DNA from 4 places in the Proteus vulgaris genome. Region 4 is predicted to be linked to each of the others. Evidence: predicted binding sites of a transcription regulator. Region 4 holds the regulator's gene; each other region holds the start of a gene.

What was found. The regulator CRP, encoded in region 4, controls carbon source genes, mostly activating them, when cyclic AMP is high. The targets are predictions, from matches to a motif close to ATGTGANNNNNNTCACAT.
Region 1: a site for CRP is predicted at 2,782-2,799, ahead of cdd (cytidine deaminase). Genes of this name have one in related genera too.
Region 2: a site for CRP is predicted at 2,401-2,418, ahead of rhaB (rhamnulokinase). Genes of this name have one in related genera too.
Region 3: a site for CRP is predicted at 3,554-3,571, ahead of adhE (bifunctional acetaldehyde-CoA/alcohol dehydrogenase). Genes of this name have one in related genera too.

Annotation. Positions count from the first base shown of each region.
Region 1 covers NZ_CP090064.1:1,283,729-1,288,875, forward strand. The annotation lists gene LW139_RS06075 (NAD-dependent malic enzyme) at 1-1,621, opposite strand, end outside; gene cdd (cytidine deaminase) at 1,835-2,719, opposite strand; gene LW139_RS06085 (CidB/LrgB family autolysis modulator) at 2,920-3,621, opposite strand; gene LW139_RS06090 (CidA/LrgA family protein) at 3,615-4,088, opposite strand; gene metG (methionine--tRNA ligase) at 4,223-5,147, opposite strand, start outside.
Region 2 covers NZ_CP090064.1:392,647-397,793, reverse strand. The annotation lists gene LW139_RS02010 (PTS transporter subunit EIIC) at 4-1,368, opposite strand; gene murQ (N-acetylmuramic acid 6-phosphate etherase) at 1,411-2,322, opposite strand; gene rhaB (rhamnulokinase) at 2,592-4,049, shown strand; gene LW139_RS01995 (L-rhamnose isomerase) at 4,087-5,147, shown strand, end outside.
Region 3 covers NZ_CP090064.1:2,437,524-2,442,670, reverse strand. The annotation lists gene adhE (bifunctional acetaldehyde-CoA/alcohol dehydrogenase) at 661-3,327, opposite strand; gene LW139_RS11875 (YchE family NAAT transporter) at 3,842-4,486, shown strand; gene LW139_RS11870 (ABC transporter ATP-binding protein) at 4,568-5,147, opposite strand, start outside.
Region 4 covers NZ_CP090064.1:4,041,806-4,046,952, forward strand. The annotation lists gene LW139_RS19120 (hydrolase) at 1-789, shown strand, start outside; gene LW139_RS19125 (YheU family protein) at 786-1,007, shown strand; gene LW139_RS19130 (phosphoribulokinase) at 1,070-1,939, shown strand; gene LW139_RS19135 (OsmC family protein) at 2,028-2,435, opposite strand; gene crp (cAMP-activated global transcriptional regulator CRP) at 2,749-3,381, shown strand; gene argD (bifunctional acetylornithine/succinyldiaminopimelate transaminase) at 3,477-4,691, opposite strand; gene LW139_RS19150 (aminodeoxychorismate synthase component II) at 4,809-5,147, opposite strand, start outside.

The DNA of each region.
Region 1 (5,147 bases), 1.6 Mb from region 4:
CTGAGGTAACAGTAGCAACACCTTGAACTTGTGCTTCTTTTGCAACTTGTTTTGCTATATAACGCGAAACTTGTTGAATATCAGCCAGTAAAGGTAATAGTGAGCCATCTCCCTCTTTTGCCATTGGTGAACAATCAGCTAATGCACGACTTGCAACCATTAACATGGCATCAGTCACACGTTTAGCACCACAGGCAATAACACCTAACCCAATGCCTGGGAAGATATAAGAGTTATTACATTGTGCAATTGGATACTCTTTATCTTTGTATTTTACAGGTGCAAATGGGCTACCCGTTGCCACTAAAGCTTGGCCATCTGTCCAATTGATAATATCTTCAGGGCGTGCTTCAACACGTGAAGTTGGGTTAGATAATGGCATCACGATAGGGCGTTCACAGTGTTTGTGCATTTCACGAATAATTTCTTCAGTGAATAAACCTGCTTGTCCTGAAACACCAATCAAAATAGTTGGTTTTGCATTCTTCACCACTTCTAACAGCGAAATAGCATCGCTTTCTATTTCCCAATCAGCAATGGTTTCACTTTTTTGGATAAGTTTGCTTTGGAAATCAAGTAAGTTTGGCAGTTTGTCTGTCAATAAACCAAAACGGTCAACCATGAAGATACGCTCACGCGCTTGCTCATCACTTAAGCCTTCAGATTTCATTTGGGCAATGATTTGCTCAGCAATGCCACAACCTGCAGAGCCTGCACCTAAGAAAGTGACGGTTTGGTCTTTTAATTGGCGACCCGCAGCACGGCTAGCCGCGATAAGACTACCTAAGGTAACAGACGCAGTGCCTTGAATATCATCGTTAAAGCAACATAATTCATCACGATAACGGTTTAGTAAAGGCATCGCGTTTTTTTGCGCGAAGTCTTCAAATTGCAGTAAAACATTTGGCCAGCGACGTTTAACAGCTTGAATAAATTCATCAACGAATTCGTTATATTCATCACCAGTAATACGAGGATGGCGCCATCCCATATATAGTGGATCGTTTAAACGTTGTGGATTGTTAGTACCAACATCAAGTACAACAGGCAGTGTGTACGCCGGGCTGATACCCCCACACGCAGTATATAAAGAGAGTTTACCGATAGGAATACCCATACCGCCGATACCTTGGTCACCTAGACCAAGAATACGTTCGCCATCAGTGACAACAATGACTTTTACGTTTTGTTTAGTGGCGTTTTGCAGCATATCGTCGATATTGGCGCGGTTAGGGTAAGAGATAAATAAACCACGAGCACGACGATAAATATCAGAGAAATGTTCACAAGCTTCACCCACTGTTGGTGTGTAAATGATTGGCATCATTTCAGTAAGGTGAGATTCCAATAAACGGTAAAACAGAGTTTCATTGGTGTCTTGGATGTTTCTTAGGTAAATATGTTTGTCGTTATCGTTTTTGAAATCAAGATATTGGCGATAAGCGCGTTCAACCTGCTCTTCAATGGTTTCAACTGCTTCAGGCAGTAAACCATGTAAGTTAAAGGTGCTGCGTTCTTCTTCGCTGAAAGCACTACCTTTATTTAACAGGGGAAATTCAAGCAGGATTGGGCCTGCATACGGGATGTAGAGAGGGCGTTTACTTTCGTGTTCCAGTTCCATGAAAAATACTCTTGTAAGGCAGTTAGTCACATGACAATAGTAGATCCTACAAAATAATAAAAATATGTACAGCTTATGTTATTTTTTTATGATTTTTATGCTTAGAAATGAGAGATAGATACAGTTGTTACAACTTTTTCTGGTAAGCACCAGCAAAATTTACATGCTGATGCTTTTTTAGGAGAGATTTTTAGAGGAATAAGTTAAAACTTTTTACAAAGTGATGCGTTGCATCTGGCGACAACCTAAAGCCGTTAATGTGGCTTGAGTTGCATCCCATTGCGTTAAAATTGTTTCTGCTTTTTCAATTAAGACCGCAGATTCAATTTCCATCACACTCTCACCCGCCATATTTAATAAAATTAATGCGGCTTGTAATGGTGGTAAGCTTGGGTTAAATGCGGCATTTTCTGCGTAGCTACCTTGGAAAATTTTGCCATTTTTCATTTGAACAGCAATTCCGCTGTGAGACTCACTATAAGGTGCATGGCTACGATTGGCGGCTTGTAGCGCCTGTTGTGCTAATTCACTAGGGTTATCAATTTTGTAACTGTGATTAACTTTATCCATTAATAAAGAAGTGATATTGAGATCCTTCGGACCAAAGCTATCAGGTAAATAATCCCCCAATGTCGCTACTTTTCTACCAGGTAATTGGATCTGAATATGGGTGCCACTGTTGAGTTCATTCATAAACTGGCGACAATGACCACAAGGTGTATAGTTAACGGTGATTGAAATTAAGCGAGATTCACCACGTAGCCATGCATGAGTTACCGCACTTTGTTCGGCATGGACTGTTTGTTGTAATGGTGCGCCAGCAAATTCCATATTGGCACCGAAGTAGAGATTACCACTTTCACCACGCGCAACTGCACCTACTTTGAAGTTAGAGATAGGTGCAACAGCACAAGCTGCAGCAACCGGTAAAAGTGCGAGGGCTAAGGCATCATCATTACATTGTAACTGTGTTTTTATGGCGTTGACCTGCTCTGCCGTAAACATTGCAGGGAATTCATCCTGCTCAAGATAAGGAGCAAGTGCGTGTTGTAACTGAGGGGATAAATCTGACCAAACTGCCTGAAAACGAGTATGCATACATGAGTCTCCCATTAATCTTTCTGTATTATAAGATTCTAGGCATCTTTACCCATTCTTATATGTGATGAAAATCATATTTTCAATGAAACAATTGCAACAAATTCATTAATTGAGAGATGTATCTCAAATTTATAGTAAAAATCCCCGAAATAAATTTAATTAAATCGGGGATTTAAGAATGGAGAGTAAGAAAGATATCAACTATAAAGATGCAAAATAATAGGGAAGATAAATGGAGCAAGTAAAGAGGTAATAATCCCGCAGGTCATTAATGCTAATGAACTGTAAGCACCTTCGATATAATCCACTTCAGCAGCTCTTGCTGTTCCCACTGCATGTGAAACGGTTCCCATCGCTAGACCCCGAGAGGCGTGAGTTGGAATTCGCAATATCTTGAATAGAGTGTGACCAAAAATGGCACCTAAAATACCTACTGCAATAACACATGCAGCACTGATTGCAGGAATACCACCTATGGAGTCTGCAACTGCCATTGCGATAGGTGTTGTGACTGATTTAGGTAAGACTGATGCGGCAATTTCTGGGGTTGCGCCCGCCCATAAGGCAATCGCAGTACCACTGACCATGGCTGCAACACTACCAATAAAGCAAATGCTTATCAGTGATTTCCACTGTGCGCGAATTTGGTGTAATTGCTGATAAAGCGGGATAGCTAAAGCAACAACGGCAGGTTGTAATAAATCATTTAAAATACGACTACCGGCAAAATAGTGTTCGTAAGGAGTGTGTGTAATTAACAGGATAGGAATAATAACCGCAATACCAATAAGTAAAGGGTTCAATATAGGTAATTTATAACGAGCAGCAAGTTTACGTGATAAATAAAAGATAATTATGGTTAAAGGAAGTGACCACCATATATTCATTAACACTAACATTTTTTCTTCTCACTTAATGCTTTATCATCATCTTTTTCTTTTGTTTCAATAACATCTTCAACTAGATCTGGTTTTGAACCTACGATAATACGCTCACGATGGACATAATGTGAACAGTAAGCAACCAGTGCCATAACACCAAAGGTACTGACTACACAGGCTAAAACGATAGGGAAGAGCTGCTGACTAAGTAAATCATAATAATTCATTACGGCTACCCCGATAGGGATAAACAGCAATGACATGTTTTTTAGCAGGATATTGGCGCCAGGTTTAACCCAACGTAACGGAATAAGCTGGAAAGCAAGTAAACCAAAAAGGATCAATAAGCCAACAATACTACCAGGAACCGCGAAGGGTAGAAGGGCTGAAATAAGATTACCTGCAAAAAGACAAAGATAAAGAACCAAAAAAGATCGTAGATAATGCCAAAGTGTAATCTGCAATCGTGCCCGTTTAGATTTCATAAGTAAGTGTCCCAAATCAACTAACAGAATTATCATACACCGATTTTGAAAGTGTGCTATGGATCACAATAAAAAAAGAGCGGGGCTCTAATAGAACCCCGCCATTTATTTATTTGGCAAATGAATCTTGGTTGTTATTTCACTTGTTGACCCGGTTTTGCACCAGAATCTGGGCTGAGTAAGAAGATATCTTTATCGCCAGGGCCTGCTGCCATTACCATGCCTTCTGAAATACCAAAACGCATTTTACGAGGTGCTAAATTTGCCACCATTACCGTTAAGCGACCTTCTAACACTTTAGGATCTGGGTATGCCGTACGAATACCTGAGAATACTTGGCGAGTTTCACCACCTAAGTCCAAAATTAATTTCAGTAGTTTGTCTGAGCCTTCAACAAAATCGGCTTGTTTAATTTCAGCAATACGCATATCGATTTTTGCAAAATCATCAAAGTTGATGGTTTCTTGGATCGGTGAATCAGCTAATGGGCCTGTGACTTCTTTTACAGGTGCAATGGTGCTTTTTGATGCTTCAACCATTGCATTGGCTTTATCCATTTCAATGCGGTTAAACAATGCTTTGAATTTAGTGATCTCTTGGCCTAACAGTGGTTGTTCAAGTGCATCCCATGTTAATTGGGTTTGTAAAAATGCTTCTGAACGTTCTGTCAGTGAAGGTAAAACTGGTTTCAGGTACGTCATCAGTATGCGGAATAAGTTAATTCCCATAGTACAGATTGCTTGTAACTGAGCATCTTGACCTTCTTGTTTAGCCACTACCCAAGGTGCTTTTTCGTCAATATAACGGTTAGCTTCATCAGCTAATGCCATAATTTCGCGAACAGCTTTACCAAATTCACGATTTTCGAATGACTGTGCGATAGTTTCTTGCATATCAACAAAGTGTTGATAAAGTTTAGCATCATCTAAAGAATCCGCTAATTTGCCATCAAATCGCTTGCTGATGAAACCTGCTGTACGCGATGCAAGGTTAACGACTTTATTAACAATGTCACTGTTAACACGTTGAACAAAGTCTTCTAAGTTTAGGTCAATATCG
Region 2 (5,147 bases), 740 kb from region 4:
GACTTATTTCTCTGGATCAGTAAATCCCATTAGCATACTGGCAATAAAACCGACAATCCATGCACCTAATACTGCAATCAAGAACTTAATAATTTGACCATCACCGACTAACGGAATTAATGATAACCCAGCTGTACCAAATGGAATAATGATCCCAACTTGGAAATATGCCATTAATGCGCCACCCGCAGCACCACCAATACATCCCGCCACAAAAGGTTTTCCTAATGGAAGAGAAACACCAAATAATAGCGGCTCACCGACACCGAAAATACCCACAGGTAATGCGCCCATTAATGTTTTCTTTAAACGTTGATTTTTAGTACGTAGATAAACCCAAAAACAAGAGCCTACTTGTCCCATTCCGCCCATCGCTAAAATAGGGAATAGGTAATTTAAACCAAAAGTATTTAAGATTTCGGTATGAATAGGAATTAACCCTTGATGTAATCCTGTTAAGAGTAAAAATAAGAAACTTCCTCCTAAGGCAGCCCCAGTAACTACCGCACCACCACCTTGATTTAATAGTGATAATGATACGCCTTGCGCTAATAACTGATTAAGATAATGGCCAATAGGTTGGAATATCATAATTGCCACCAGTGAAGAGACTAAAATCGTCACAAACGGCGTTAAGATAAGATCAAGACTCTCTTTAACGATGCTACGAAACCATAATTCTAGTTTTGAAGAGAACACCACCACCATTAATACCGCAAAAATCCCGCCACTGTTTGGCTGTAATTTCTCGCCAAATAAAGTGATATCAGCAAGCCCCGGCATGGCTAATAACCCCGCCATTACCGCACCAATCGAAGTTGACGCTCCCAACTCTTTAGCTGTATTTATCCCAATCATAATAGAAAGATAGGCAAATACCGTACTACCAATTAATTTGAATAATTTAAATAGCTCAGGGAATTGCTCAACTAAGCCCGGTGCGACTAAACGGATAATATTAATTAGCCCCATAATCAAACCGCAGCCAATTAAAGCAGGAATTGTCGGAACAAAAATAGCCGCTAATGTATTTAACATGCGGCGTATCGAGAAGCCTTTTTTCACTGGTGTTGACGCAGGCTTATCTTCACTACTTGCTGAACTATTTTGCATACGTTTATTCATAATAGAATAAACTTTTGCGGCGGTTCCCATTCCGACAATCACTTGATGCTGTTCGCCATTAAATACAACACCTTTAACGCCTTCGACTTGTTTTAAAGCATCAGCATTAAATAGTGAACTATCTTTTAAAATCAATCGAATGCGAGTCATACAATGTGTTAGGGTTGCCACATTTTGAAACCCACCAGCGTGTTTTTCTATTTCTATTGCTAACGTGTCGAGGTGTTCTATTTTATTAGCCATATGTGTGCCTGCTAAAGTTCAGAGTATTTACTCATATTGTTATTAATTAAATAAGGCAAGTTGCTGTTGTAGCGAACGATTAGGATATTGCTGTGTAATTTGATCAACTTTCTCCACACTCAAGTGAAGTTCATACATTAAAATGGCTTTTCTAGGATGATAATTAACCATTTGTAACAGCGTTCTGGCTCTTTCATTAGAAATTCCGCACACTTCGCTGACAATACCTTCAGCACGACGTTGTAATTTCTCATTACTCGCGATCACATCCACCATCAGGTTTTTATGCACTTTTCCAAGCTTAGTCATTACGCTGGTGCTTAACATACCCAAAATCATTTTTTGAGCCGTGCCGCTTTTCATTCTTGTAGAGCCTGTTAATACCTCTGCGCCCACATCTGGCGCAATAGATAAGTCAGCAATTTCACTCATCATACTTTTGCCACGCGTGGTAATAGAGATAGTCAACGCCTTTAGTTTCTTACCATATTGCAACGCTGCAACCGTAAAGGGAGTTCGACCGCTTGCGGCAATACCAATAACAACATCTTTATCACTGACATGACGACGTTGAAGCTCTTCAATTGCCGCTTCTTGGCTATCTTCAATATTTTCAACCGCTTTTAACATTGCATCATGACCACCTGCAATAATTGCCTGCACTAATGTAGAAGGTACACCAAAAGTTGGCGGACATTCGGCACTGTCTAATACAGCTAATCGGCCACTCGTTCCTGCACCGACATAAAATATACGCCCACCTTTTTGTAAACGTTCAGTGATTTTTTCTACCGCATTGGCAATAGCGGGTAATTCTTTTTTGACTGCATTTGCAACCGTCATATCTGCACTATTGATTAATGTGACCAATTCCAATGCACTTAACTCTGAAAATTGGGTTGTTTCTTGGTTACTTTCATTTTTAAGACATTGGCTCAATGCATCTTCTTTCATCACAACAACCTTATGAAACTAAATTTCAATTAAAATTACATCCAATGAAATTATATTTCAATCCTATTTGTCATGATGGTGTGAAATGAATCACATTATAAAAAAGCCATAACGGATCTGTTTGAAATCTGATTAATGAAATTGTGAATAACATCACGTCGACTTTGGTTATTCTGCCAACTTTTCAGTTTATTGGCAGAATGTTTAACGCATCATTTTTGCCCGCTTCTTAAGATAGTTTCAATTTCTATATCACAGGAATTTAGACTATGAGTATCTGCTACACCGTTGCTATCGATCTTGGTGCTTCAAGTGGTCGCGTCATGTTAGCCAGTTTTGATAAAGTCCATCAGCAATTATCACTGACTGAAATTCACCGCTTTACTAATCGTTTTGCTATGAATGAAAGTCATACTTGTTGGGATCTGGATTTATTAGAGCATCATATCCGTACAGGCTTATCTTTAATAGAACAGCAAAATATTGTTATAAGCAGCATTGGTATTGATACTTGGGGCGTTGATTATGTGCTACTAAACGCACAAGGAGAGCGTATTGGTCTAAGTTATTCTTATCGTGATAAACGCACTGAAAATGTGATGCAACAAGTACAAAGCGATCTCAGTGCTGAATGGATCTATCAACAAACTGGTATTCAATTCCTTCCTTTTAATACTCTCTATCAACTAAAAGCTATGCAACTTGAAACCCCGCCATGGCTAGAGAGTGTGGCACATTTTGTGATGATCCCCGATTACCTGGCTTACCGTTTAACTGGCAAGCTTAATTGTGAATATACAAATGCCACCACATCACAATTAATCGATATAAACACAGGAGATTGGAATAAAGCACTGCTTGATTATCTGCAACTTCCTCATCATTGGTTTATGCCCATTAAACAACCCGGAAATACGATTGGTTATTGGAAAAATAGTAAAAACGAGGCAATTCCTGTTATTTCCGTTGCCAGTCATGATACGGCGAGTGCAGTAATTGCTACACCGTTAAAAAATCAACAGTGCGCTTATTTAAGTTCAGGAACATGGTCTCTAATGGGAATTGAACGCTTCACACCTTGTGTTTCAACCCAATCATTGCATGCAAATATCACTAATGAAGGAGGTGTTGAAGGTCGTTATCGTGTTCTTAAAAATATTATGGGGCTATGGTTATTTCAGTCTATTTGTAAAGAACACAACATTACTGATATTGCTGCATTAATTAATGATGTCGAACACATCACACCTTTTACTTACTTAATTAATCCCAATGATGAATGCTTTCTCAATCCAGATTCAATGAGTAAAGCAATCCAAGACTATTGCCAACAACAGGGAAAATCTGTTCCTAACACACCAGCACAATTGTCACGATGTATTTTTGACAGCTTAGCGCTACTTTATCGCTATGTTTTCCTTGAATTACAATCACTTAATTTTACACAACTAACACAATTACATATCGTTGGGGGCGGTAGTCAAAATGCGCTGCTTAACCAACTTTGCGCCAACACCTGTGGAATTCCCGTTATTACGGGCCCTATCGAAGCATCAACATTAGGTAATGTGGGCTTACAACTCATTGCGCTAAATGAGATTGAAGATATCAGCCATTTTCGCCACTTAATAAGCCAAAACACCACTCACACCACGTTTATGCCCCAAGCGCCACTAAACAAAAATACGTGGCAATCATTTTTACAACTTATTGAAATTAAACACTAAATATTTTTATACGCGATTGACGGATAAGGAAAGTGCTATGTCTAACATTAAAGAGAGCTATCAACTTGCCAAACAACGTTTTTCACAGATAGGTGTTGATACAGAAAAAGCTATTCAGGCAATGGATGTATTACCTGTGTCTATTCATTGCTGGCAAGGTGATGACGTCTCAGGATTTGAACCTTCAAATACCGCATTAACTGGCGGCATTCAAGCAACGGGGAACTATCCGGGTAAAGCGCGTAATGCTACGGAACTACGTGCGGATATGGAAAAAGCAATGAGCCTTATTCCTGGCTCAAAAAGAGTTAATCTTCATGCCCTTTATTTAGAATCCGATACACCTGTTGAACGCAATGAAATCAAACCTGTGCATTTTGCTAATTGGGTTGAATGGGCAAAACAACAAAACATTGGGCTCGACTTTAATCCTTCGTTTTTCTCTCATCCTTTAAGCCTTGAAGCTACATTAACGCACGCCAATAAAGAGATCCGCGATTACTGGATTGGTCATACCAAAGCATGCCGTCGCATATCAGCCTATTTTGGCGAGTCACTAAATACGGCTTCGGTGATGAACATCTGGATACCTGATGGTATGAAAGACACTCCTATCGATCGCTACGCCCCAAGACAACGTCTTGTTGAAGCGCTTGATGAAGCGATTAGCGAGAAACTCTCCACTAAACATCATATTGATGCTGTCGAAAGTAAATTATTTGGTATTGGCGCTGAATCTTATACCGCAGGCTCTAGTGAGTTTTACCTTGGCTACGCCATTACTCGTCAAACCGCACTTTGTTTAGATGCAGGGCATTTTCACCCAACAGAAGTTATTTCAGACAAAATTTCTGCGGTGATGCCTTACGTTGAACGCTTACTTCTCCATGTGAGTCGCCCTGTTCGTTGGGATAGCGACCACGTTATTTTACTTGATGATGAAACTCAGGCGATCGCAAATGAAATCATCAGACATAACTTACAAAACCGTGTTCATATCGGTCTCGATTTCTTTGATGCTTCTATTAACCGTATCGCTGCTTGGGTTATTGGTACACGTAATATGAAAAAAGCATTGTTACGAGCCTTACTCGAACC
Region 3 (5,147 bases), 1.6 Mb from region 4:
CAATACGCATACAGTATTTTGATAATATTTTATTGAAACTATGTGCTTTATAAAGTGAATGTTATTAATAACGTTGATGTGGGAATATTTTATATCAATATATTTTGATCGTTATTTAAAAGCTAAATGGATCGAAATGTTCATCTTTCTTCTTTTGTCTAATGAGAATAAAACTCACAGTGGACGAAAAACGGTGGTCTTAGTTTTAAAATATCTTTTTAGATCCATCCGATAAAGATAATTAGTTTAAAATAAAATTATTATGCTAACTAATGAAGAAGGTGAGGAGTTAGACGAGCGCTGTAACCTACACAGGCGGCTTTTTTTCGGATGGCTAATGCAAAGGGGTGGATGAAAAAGAAAATGGCTTAGCACTTCATTTAAAGCCATATAGGCTTAAACATCCAAAACCTTATTTTTAATAAAAAAATAATAGATGTTGGTTAAGGATAACTACTTATATTTTGTGGTTAAAAAATCGCTAAGCCACGATCAGTGGTAAAACAAAATTAAAAGGCCTGATCCCGATTGAATATCGAAATCAGGCCTTACAAGCCGTTTTATTAAAAGTGCCCAAATTTATAAGGGCACTTCATTAGCAGATTTTTATTAACAATAAATAATCGAATTTGAGGATCTGACTAACACAGAGTGTCTCGATTATTTTTTACTGCTTTTTTTAGCTGGTTTTGATTCTTCCTTTACTTCCACAACAGGATGTTCATTAAATTCACGACCGTAGTAAGAATCTAATAATAGTTGTTTCAGTTCAGAGATCAGTGGGTAACGTGGGTTAGCACCAGTACACTGATCATCAAATGCATCTTCAGATAACTTATCAATTCTTGCTAAGAAATCACTTTCTTGGACGCCTGCTTCACGAATAGAAGATGGAATACCTAATGAAGATTTCATTTCTTCTAACCATGCTAATAATTTTTCAATCTTAGCCGCAGTACGATCACCCGGTGCAGAAAGCTCTAAGTGGTCAGCAATTTCTGCATAGCGACGACGAGCTTGAGGGCGGTCGTATTGGCTAAATGCAGTCTGTTTTGTTGGGTTGTCATTTGCGTTATAACGAATAACGTTTGAAATTAATAACGCATTAGCTAAACCATGAGGAATATGGAATTCAGAGCCTAATTTATGCGCCATTGAGTGACAAACACCCAAGAATGCGTTTGCAAAAGCAATACCAGCAATAGTTGCCGCATTATGAACACGTTCACGAGCAACTGGGTTTTTAGCACCTTCATGATAACTTGCTGGCAGATATTCTTTCAGTAGTTTCAATGCTTGCAGTGCTTGTCCATCAGAATATTCGTTCGCTAATACAGAAACATAAGCTTCTAATGCGTGAGTCACTGCGTCTAAACCACCAAATGCACATAGTGATTTAGGCATATTCATAACAAGGTTTGCATCAACAATAGCCATATCAGGTGTTAATGCATAGTCTGCTAATGGGTATTTTTGACCAGTTTCGTCATCAGTTACTACCGCAAAAGGTGTTACTTCAGAGCCAGTACCCGATGTTGTGGTGATAGCAACCATTTGTGCTTTCACACCCATTTTTGGGAATTTGTAAATACGTTTACGGATATCCATAAAGCGTAGTGCTAATTCTTCGAAATGAGTTTCTGGGTGCTCATACATAACCCACATAATTTTTGCAGCATCCATTGGTGAACCACCACCTAATGCGATGATCACGTCAGGTTTAAAGCTGTTCATTTGTTCTGCGCCTTTACGCACAACACTCAATGTTGGATCGGCTTCAACTTCAAAGAAGACTTCGGTTTCAACACCAAATTTTTTCAGTACACGAGTTACTTCATCGACATAACCGTTATTGAATAAGAAACCGTCGGTTACGATAAAGGCGCGTTTTTTACCGTCACTCGCAATTTCTTCCAGTGCGATAGGTAAACAGCCACGGCGGAAGTAAATAGATTTAGGAAGTTTATGCCACAACATATTTTCTGCTCTTTTCGCCACGGTTTTAGTGTTGATAAGGTGTTTTGGCCCTACGTTTTCTGAAATGGAGTTACCACCCCATGAACCACAACCTAAGGTTAGAGAAGGAGCAAGTTTAAAGTTGTATAAGTCACCAATACCACCTTGAGATGCTGGAGTATTGATTAAGATACGAGATGTTTTCATTTTATCGCCAAAATAGGCAACATGTTCAGGGCAATTATCTTGGTCTGTATATAAGCAAGATGTATGACCGATACCACCCATTTCAACTAATTTTTCTGCTTTATGTACCGCATCTTCAAAAGTTTGAGCGTGGTACATTGCTAATAGTGGAGATAATTTCTCGTGAGCAAATGGCTCTGCTTCGGTTGTTTCTTTTACTTCACCAATTAAAATTTTGGTGTTTACAGGCACTTCAATGCCAGCCATTTCAGCAATTTTTGTTGCTGGCTGACCTACGATAGCCGCATTTAAGTTACCGTCTTTTAAGATGATATCTTGAACAGCTTTTAATTCTTTGCCTGTTAGCATATAACCGCCGTGAGTTGAGAAACGCTCACGAACTTGTTTATAGATGCTATCAACAACGATAACAGATTGTTCTGACGCACAAATTACGCCGTTATCGAAGGTTTTAGACATTAAGATTGATGCTACAGCACGTTTGATATCTGCTGAGTCATCAATAACAACTGGTGTATTACCCGCACCGACACCGATAGCAGGTTTACCTGAACTATATGCTGCTTTAACCATGCCTGGACCACCTGTTGCTAAGATCAGGTTGATATCTTCATGGTGCATTAATGCGTTAGAGAGGGCGACTGATGGCTCATCAATCCAACCAATAATGTCTTTTGGCGCACCCGCAGCGATAGCTGCATTTAAAACGATTTCTGCAGCGCGATTTGTTGCTTCTTTAGCGCGTGGGTGTGGCGAGAAAATAATACCGTTACGTGTTTTTAAGCTAATTAATGCTTTAAAAATCGCAGTAGAAGTTGGGTTAGTGGTCGGTACAATACCGCAAATGATACCAATAGGTTCAGCGATAGTCATTGTGCCGTAAGTCAGATCTTCAGATAAGATCCCACAGGTTTTTTCATCTTTATATGCATTGTAGATATATTCGGAAGCAAAGTGGTTTTTAATTACTTTATCTTCAACGATACCCATGCCAGATTCTTTCACAGCCAATTTTGCCAGAGGAATACGGGCGTCAGCGGCAGCTAATGCAGCAGCGCGGAAAATTGCATCAACTTGTTCTTGAGAGAAGTTAGCAAATTCACGTTGAGCTTTTTTTACACGAGCAACCAAATCATTGAGTTCAGTAACGTTAGTTACAGACATAAAGAGACTCCTGATAAAATGTTAAATTTTTTAAGCAAATTAGCCGTTTTGATCATCATTAATAAGAATAGTCTAGATAGATGACATCGTACTTATTTCAGTAATAATAATTAGAGGCCCTAATTTGCTTAAAAAACTTAAAAAAAACAACAATAAACATAAATATATTTTTAAAGTTACTCTCTTTTTTCGAATGATAACAGCTTACCATCTTTCTAATTAATTAACGTGATATATATCACAAAATTGATAAGCTGACACCTTTCAGCAAGGTGTTAAATGAGAATGAGAAGCATATGTAAAAAATCATCAACGATTTTTTTGTCGTACCCAATATTTCGATATAAAATTAAACCACTAGGTTTTTATCAGTTTGCAAGAGAATATTTTAGGTAAAAACTTGTTAACTAATAGAATTAACTGGTTTATTGATTTAAAGTAACGCGGATTTTTTAGAGTTACTCTATCTTTTATAGAATAATTCGCATGTTTATTAGCCAAGAAGGGGCTTTTCATGGGGTCACTGCTGGATTTATCCGGTTATATTAAGTTTTTTGTGGGTCTTTTTGCGATTGTAAACCCAATTGGTATTTTGCCTGTTTTTATTAGTATGACGAGTTATCAAACGGATGCGGGGCGAAACAGAACAAACTTAATTGCAAATGGCTCCGTTGCAATTATTTTGGTTTCATCTCTGTTAATTGGTGATTCTATACTGAGTATTTTCGGTATTTCTATCGACTCGTTTCGTATAGCAGGAGGGATGCTGATTGTTACAATTGCCATGACCATGATAAATGGGCGTTTAGGGGAAGATAAACAAAACAATCAAGAACGAAACGAATCCGCCGTACGTAATAGTGTTGCTGTTGTGCCTCTAGCGTTACCATTAATGGCAGGGCCTGGGGCAATTAGTTCTTGTATTGTGTGGAGTTCTCGCTGGGAAGGCTTTACTAACTTTTTAGGATTAGCTGCAACCAGTATCTTTTTTGCATTTTGCTGTTGGTTGCTTTTTCGTAGTGCAACACTGTTAGTGAAATACTTGGGACAAACGGGAATTAACGTGGTAACCCGTATAATGGGATTATTATTAATGTCTTTAGGTATTGAGTTTATTGTGACCGGTTTGCGTTCTATTTTTCCGGGCTTATTAGTTTAAATATCGTCAACACAGTCGCATTTTTAAAAATCGCAGTATTTTTTGAATACTGCGATTTTTTATTGCATCACTTCTTCTATGTTAATCAAGACGATGAATTCCTTTTGATAACGCATCTCTATCATAGTGTTGAGTCAATTCGCCATTTTCCATTAATGCGGCTCTATCAGACATATGAGCAATCACATCGGCATCATGACTCACTAATAAATAAGTCATATTATGCTGTTTTTTTAGAGTATTAAGCAGATTTAAGATCTCGGCTTGTACTGACATATCCAATGCTGAAGTTGGTTCATCTAATAATAACAATTGAGGTTGTAGCAAAAGGGCTCTTGCAATGGCAACTCGTTGGCGTTGCCCACCAGAGAGTTGATGAGGATAACGACTTGCCACATCCGCAGATAAGCCGACTTGAGCTAATGCCTGTTCAATTGTGCTGTTATCAAAAGAAATTTGATGAATTTTCAAAGGCTCAGAAAAAGCACGCTCAATACGGTGTTGGGGATGTAAAGAGGCATAGGGATCTTGAAATACCATCTGCACATTACGGCGCAATGCGCCTTGAAAACGTTGTTGTGGTTTAATGGTTTGCCCTAAAAGTGACATGTCACCTTGCCAATGGGGCAATAATCCAGCAATGACACGTAAAACAGTCGAT
Region 4 (5,147 bases):
TTTCATGGTTTAGAAGGAAGCTTTAGCAGTCCTTATGTTCATGGCATGTTATCAGCAGCAAAAGAGAGAGGCTGGTTAAGTGTTGTAATGCATTTTAGAGGATGCAGTGGTGAGCCCAATAGACAAAAACGCATCTATCACTCAGGTGAAACCGAAGATGCTCGCTACTTTTTAAATTGGCTAAAAAAGGAATTTGGTGAACAGCCAACAGCTGCCGTCGGCTACTCTCTTGGAGGTAACATGCTCGCTTATTACCTTGCTGAAAGTGGTGAAAATGCCGTTGTAGATGCCGCTGTTATTGTATCAGCACCATTAATGTTAGAGCCTTGTTCAGCTAAAATTGAGCATGGCTTTTCCCGTTTTTATCAATGGTATCTATTAAAAGGACTAAAAAATAACGCGACACGCAAGTTGATCCGCTATCCTGAATCATTGCCAATTAGTTTGTTGACGATAAAGTCCATCAAAAAGCTACGCCAATTTGACGATCTAATTACCTCTAAAATTCATGGATTCAAAGATGCCCTAGATTACTATCGTCAATGTAGTGCTTTGCCTTTATTAAATAAAATAAAGAAAACGACACTGATCATTCACGCTAAAGATGATCCTTTTATGTCTGCGGATGTTATTCCTGATATCACAACACTACCCAATAATATTGAGTATCAACTTACTGAATTTGGCGGGCATGTAGGTTTTGTCAGTGGCAAGCTTTCTAAACCCGTGATGTGGCTTGAAAATCGGATACCTGACTGGTTATCCGCTTATTTGGAGAAAACCAAATGATAATACCTTGGAACGAACTTTCCTCAGAGACTCTAGACAATCTTATTGAAAGTTTCGTTTTACGAGAAGGCACCGATTATGGTATCCAAGAGAAAACGCTTGAACAAAAAGTCGCCGACGTAAAAAAACAACTTAAATCCGGTGAAGCCGTATTAGTTTGGTCAGAACTTCATGAAAGCGTCAATATTATGCCTGCATCGCAATTTCGCTCTGATTAATCACTCCAGAGCGAAATATCGCCACCAATAAGGGCTAACCTTATTTTGCAAAAGGATAACCTATGTCAGTCAAACATCCTATCATCGCGGTTACTGGCTCAAGTGGAGCAGGAACGACTACCACGAGCCAAGCTTTTCGTAAGATATTCCAGCAACTTAATGCACATTCTGCTTTAATTGATGGGGATAGTTTTCATCGTTATACTCGCCCTGAAATGGACATGGCGATAAGAAAAGCCAAAGAACAAGGGCGACATATTAGCTATTTTGGCCCTGAAGCAAATGATTTTAGCCTACTGAGTTCCACATTCAGCCATTATAGTGAAACAGGACAAGGCCAATCACGTAAATATTTGCACTCTTATGATGAAGCAACGCCCTACAACCAATTACCAGGGACTTTTACACCATGGGAATCATTACCCAATAATACCGATGTACTCTTTTATGAAGGATTACACGGAGGTGTTGTCACTGATGAACACGATGTCGCACAGCATGTTGATTTACTAGTGGGTGTAGTTCCTATCGTTAACCTTGAGTGGATACAAAAACTTATCCGAGACACAACCGAACGGGGCCACTCACAAGAAGCCGTAAGAGATTCAGTGGTGCGTTCTATGGATGATTATATTAACTATATCATTCCGCAATTTTCGCGTACTCACATCAACTTTCAACGAGTCCCTACTGTCGATACATCAAACCCATTCTCAGCTAAAGCTATCCCAACTCTTGATGAAAGTTTTATTGTTATTCGCTTTAGAGGCTTAACGGATATTGATTTTCCTTATTTACTGGCAATGTTGCATGGCTCATTTATGTCAACAATAAATACAATTGTGGTGCCTGGTGGAAAATTAGGATTAGCGATGGAGTTAATTATGGCGCCATTAGTCAAAAAATTATTAAATGGCGAAAAGATCAGTTAACAAAAATAAAATCTATTTTTATAAAAATAATATCCCCTTTATTAAGGGATATTATTTCTAAATTAAACTTTATTTTAAAATATCAAATTTATTCAGCGTCTTTTATTTCGAATGAATGTGTAATATTAGCTGCTTTTCCTAACATTAAAGAGACGGAACAATATTTTTCTGCAGATAATTGAACTGCTCGTTCAACAATTTTATCTGTGAGTTCTTTACCTGAAACAATAAAATGTAAATTGATATCAGTAAATAAACGTGGAGCTTCTTCACGACGCTCTGATGTTAATTTCACTTCACAATCAGTGACTTGATGTCGCCCTTTGCGTAAAATACTAACGACATCAATCGCACTGCATCCACCCGCAGCAATTAAGACCATTTCCATTGGGCTTGGTGCTTTATCGCCAGAGTTCCCATCCATCATTATTTGATGACCTGATGAAGACTCACCAACAAAAGATAAATCTTCAACCCACTTAACTCGTGCTTCCATTTATTTTCCCCCTAAACATGACAGAAACTAAAAGAGTACATTCTCATAATTCAACTAGCAATTAGCAAATAGGTTTATTATGCTGACTGCGTAAAACGAGACTTAATGCACTAATTGTGTTAAAAACAATATCTGCTTGATGATAGTGGTTAAGATCAATGCATTATTTTCTCATTTATTATAATCTACTCCATATTAACTTACCGTGTTCTCAGGAAGTTAATAGGTCAAGATAGGATTTTTAAGCACGCTGTCTCAAAAGGGAGTCTATCCGTTTTGAATGGCTGCATTTAACGTACAGAGGATAACGCGAATGGTTCTCGGCAAGCCGCAAACAGACCCGACTCTTGAATGGTTTTTGTCACACTGCCATATTCACAAATATCCATCCAAGAGCACGCTGATCCACCAAGGTGAGAAAGCGGAAACACTTTATTATATTGTTAAAGGTTCCGTGGCTGTTCTTATTAAAGATGAAGAAGGGAAAGAAATGATCCTCTCCTACCTGAATCAGGGCGATTTCATCGGTGAACTTGGATTATTTGAAGAAGATCAAGAACGTAGTGCATGGGTTAGAGCAAAAACAGCCTGTGAAGTAGCAGAAATTTCCTATAAAAAATTCCGCCAATTAATTCAGGTCAACCCTGATATTCTGATGCGCCTGTCAGCTCAAATGGCGAACAGATTACAAACCACATCAGAAAAAGTAGGTAACCTTGCTTTCCTTGATGTAACAGGTCGTATTGCACAAACCTTACTAAACTTAGCAAAACAACCCGATGCTATGACGCATCCTGATGGCATGCAAATTAAAATTACACGTCAGGAAATCGGTCAAATTGTTGGTTGTTCACGCGAAACTGTAGGCCGTATTCTTAAAATGCTAGAAGATCAAAACCTGATCTCTGCACACGGTAAAACAATCGTCGTTTACGGGACTCGCTAAGTTTCCCTGCCCGAACAAACAATAGCCCGATACAAAGGGCTATTGATAAAAAATCTGTATAAACCCCATTCTTGTGATGGGGTTTATAATAAGGACTACTCTTTTACAAACTCCGCAATAGCTGCTTTTAATGCCGCCATTCCTTCTTGTAATTCTTCTTGGGTAATAATTAATGATGGCGTAAAACGCATAACATCAGCCCCTGCATTTAACATCATTAACCCATGTTTTGCAGCTAACCCTAATAGTATTTTCGCTTTGCCTTCATATTGTGGTGCAAGTTGTGCACCAATCAATAATCCTTGCCCACGGATTTGCGAAAAGACGTTGTAGGTTTGGTTTATTGCCGTGAGCTCGTCTACAATCCACTGATAGCGCTTTTCTACACCCTCAAGTACCTCTGGTGTATTGATTAAATCAAATGCAACATTACCCACTGCACACGCTAATGGATTACCACCATAAGTTGTACCATGAGTTCCTACTCCCATTACCGACGCTATCTCTTGTGTCGTTAACATCGCACTGAGTGGAAAACCACTTCCTAGCGCCTTTGCCGTAGTAATAATATCGGGAGTTACATCGTAATTCATATAAGCAAAAAGCTTACCTGTACGCCCCATACCCGTTTGTACCTCATCAAGAACAAGTAATGCTTGATGTTTATCGCACAACTCACGTAGCCCCCTCATAAATTCAGGAGTAGCAGCTGTTACACCGCCTTCACCTTGTACTGGTTCTAGTACAACGGCACATGTATGATCATCAATAACCGCTTTCACGGCATCTAAATCATTAAAAGGAACGTGTACGATATCGGCAGGTTTTGGGCCAAACCCATCTGCATATTTAGGCTGTCCTCCTACAGATACAGTGAACAGAGTTCGACCATGGAAGGCATGGTGAAAAGCAATAATTTTGGTTTTATAAGGACTATGACGAGTGATCGCATAATGGCGAGCTAATTTAAATGCAGCTTCATTCGCTTCAGCGCCTGAATTAGCAAAAAAGACACGCTCTGCAAATGTATTATCAATTAATTTTTGTGCTAAACGCAGTGCAGGCTCATTTGTAAAAATATTACTCACATGCCAGAGTTGCTCACTTTGTTCTTTCAATGCTTGATTCAGTGCAGGATGAGCATGTCCTAATGCCAATACAGCAATACCACCAGCAAAATCAATATAAGATTTTCCTTGCTGATCCCAAACTCGACTTCCCACCCCTTTAACAGGAATAAATTCTGCGGGTGAATAAATTGGCAACATTACTTGATCGTAAGTTGCCCGGTTGATGCTTTGCTTTGTCATTACCCCACCTGATCGTTATTCATCTTCAATGTGAAAATATAATCACTAAATATGAATAAAAAATCAAATGTGGTTTTGTATAAAAAGGCGTTATTTCGCTATTTAAATACTATCTTATTAATATTTAAGAAAATTATTTAATAACTCATGCCCTTGTTCACTTAAAATACTTTCTGGGTGAAATTGAACCCCTTCAATTGGAAGTGTACGATGGCGAATTCCCATAATTTCATCAACATTTCCATCATGTTGGCTCCATGCCGTTACTTCAAAAGGCACAGGTAACGTCGTAGCATCTATCACTAAAGAGTGATAGCGCGTTACACTTAAAGGACGATTAAGTCCTTTAAAAACGCCTTGTTGGTTATGATGTATCAATGAATTTTTACCATGCATAACTTCTCGTGCTCTAATAACAGATGCACCAAAAGCTTGCCCTATTGCTTGATGTCCAAG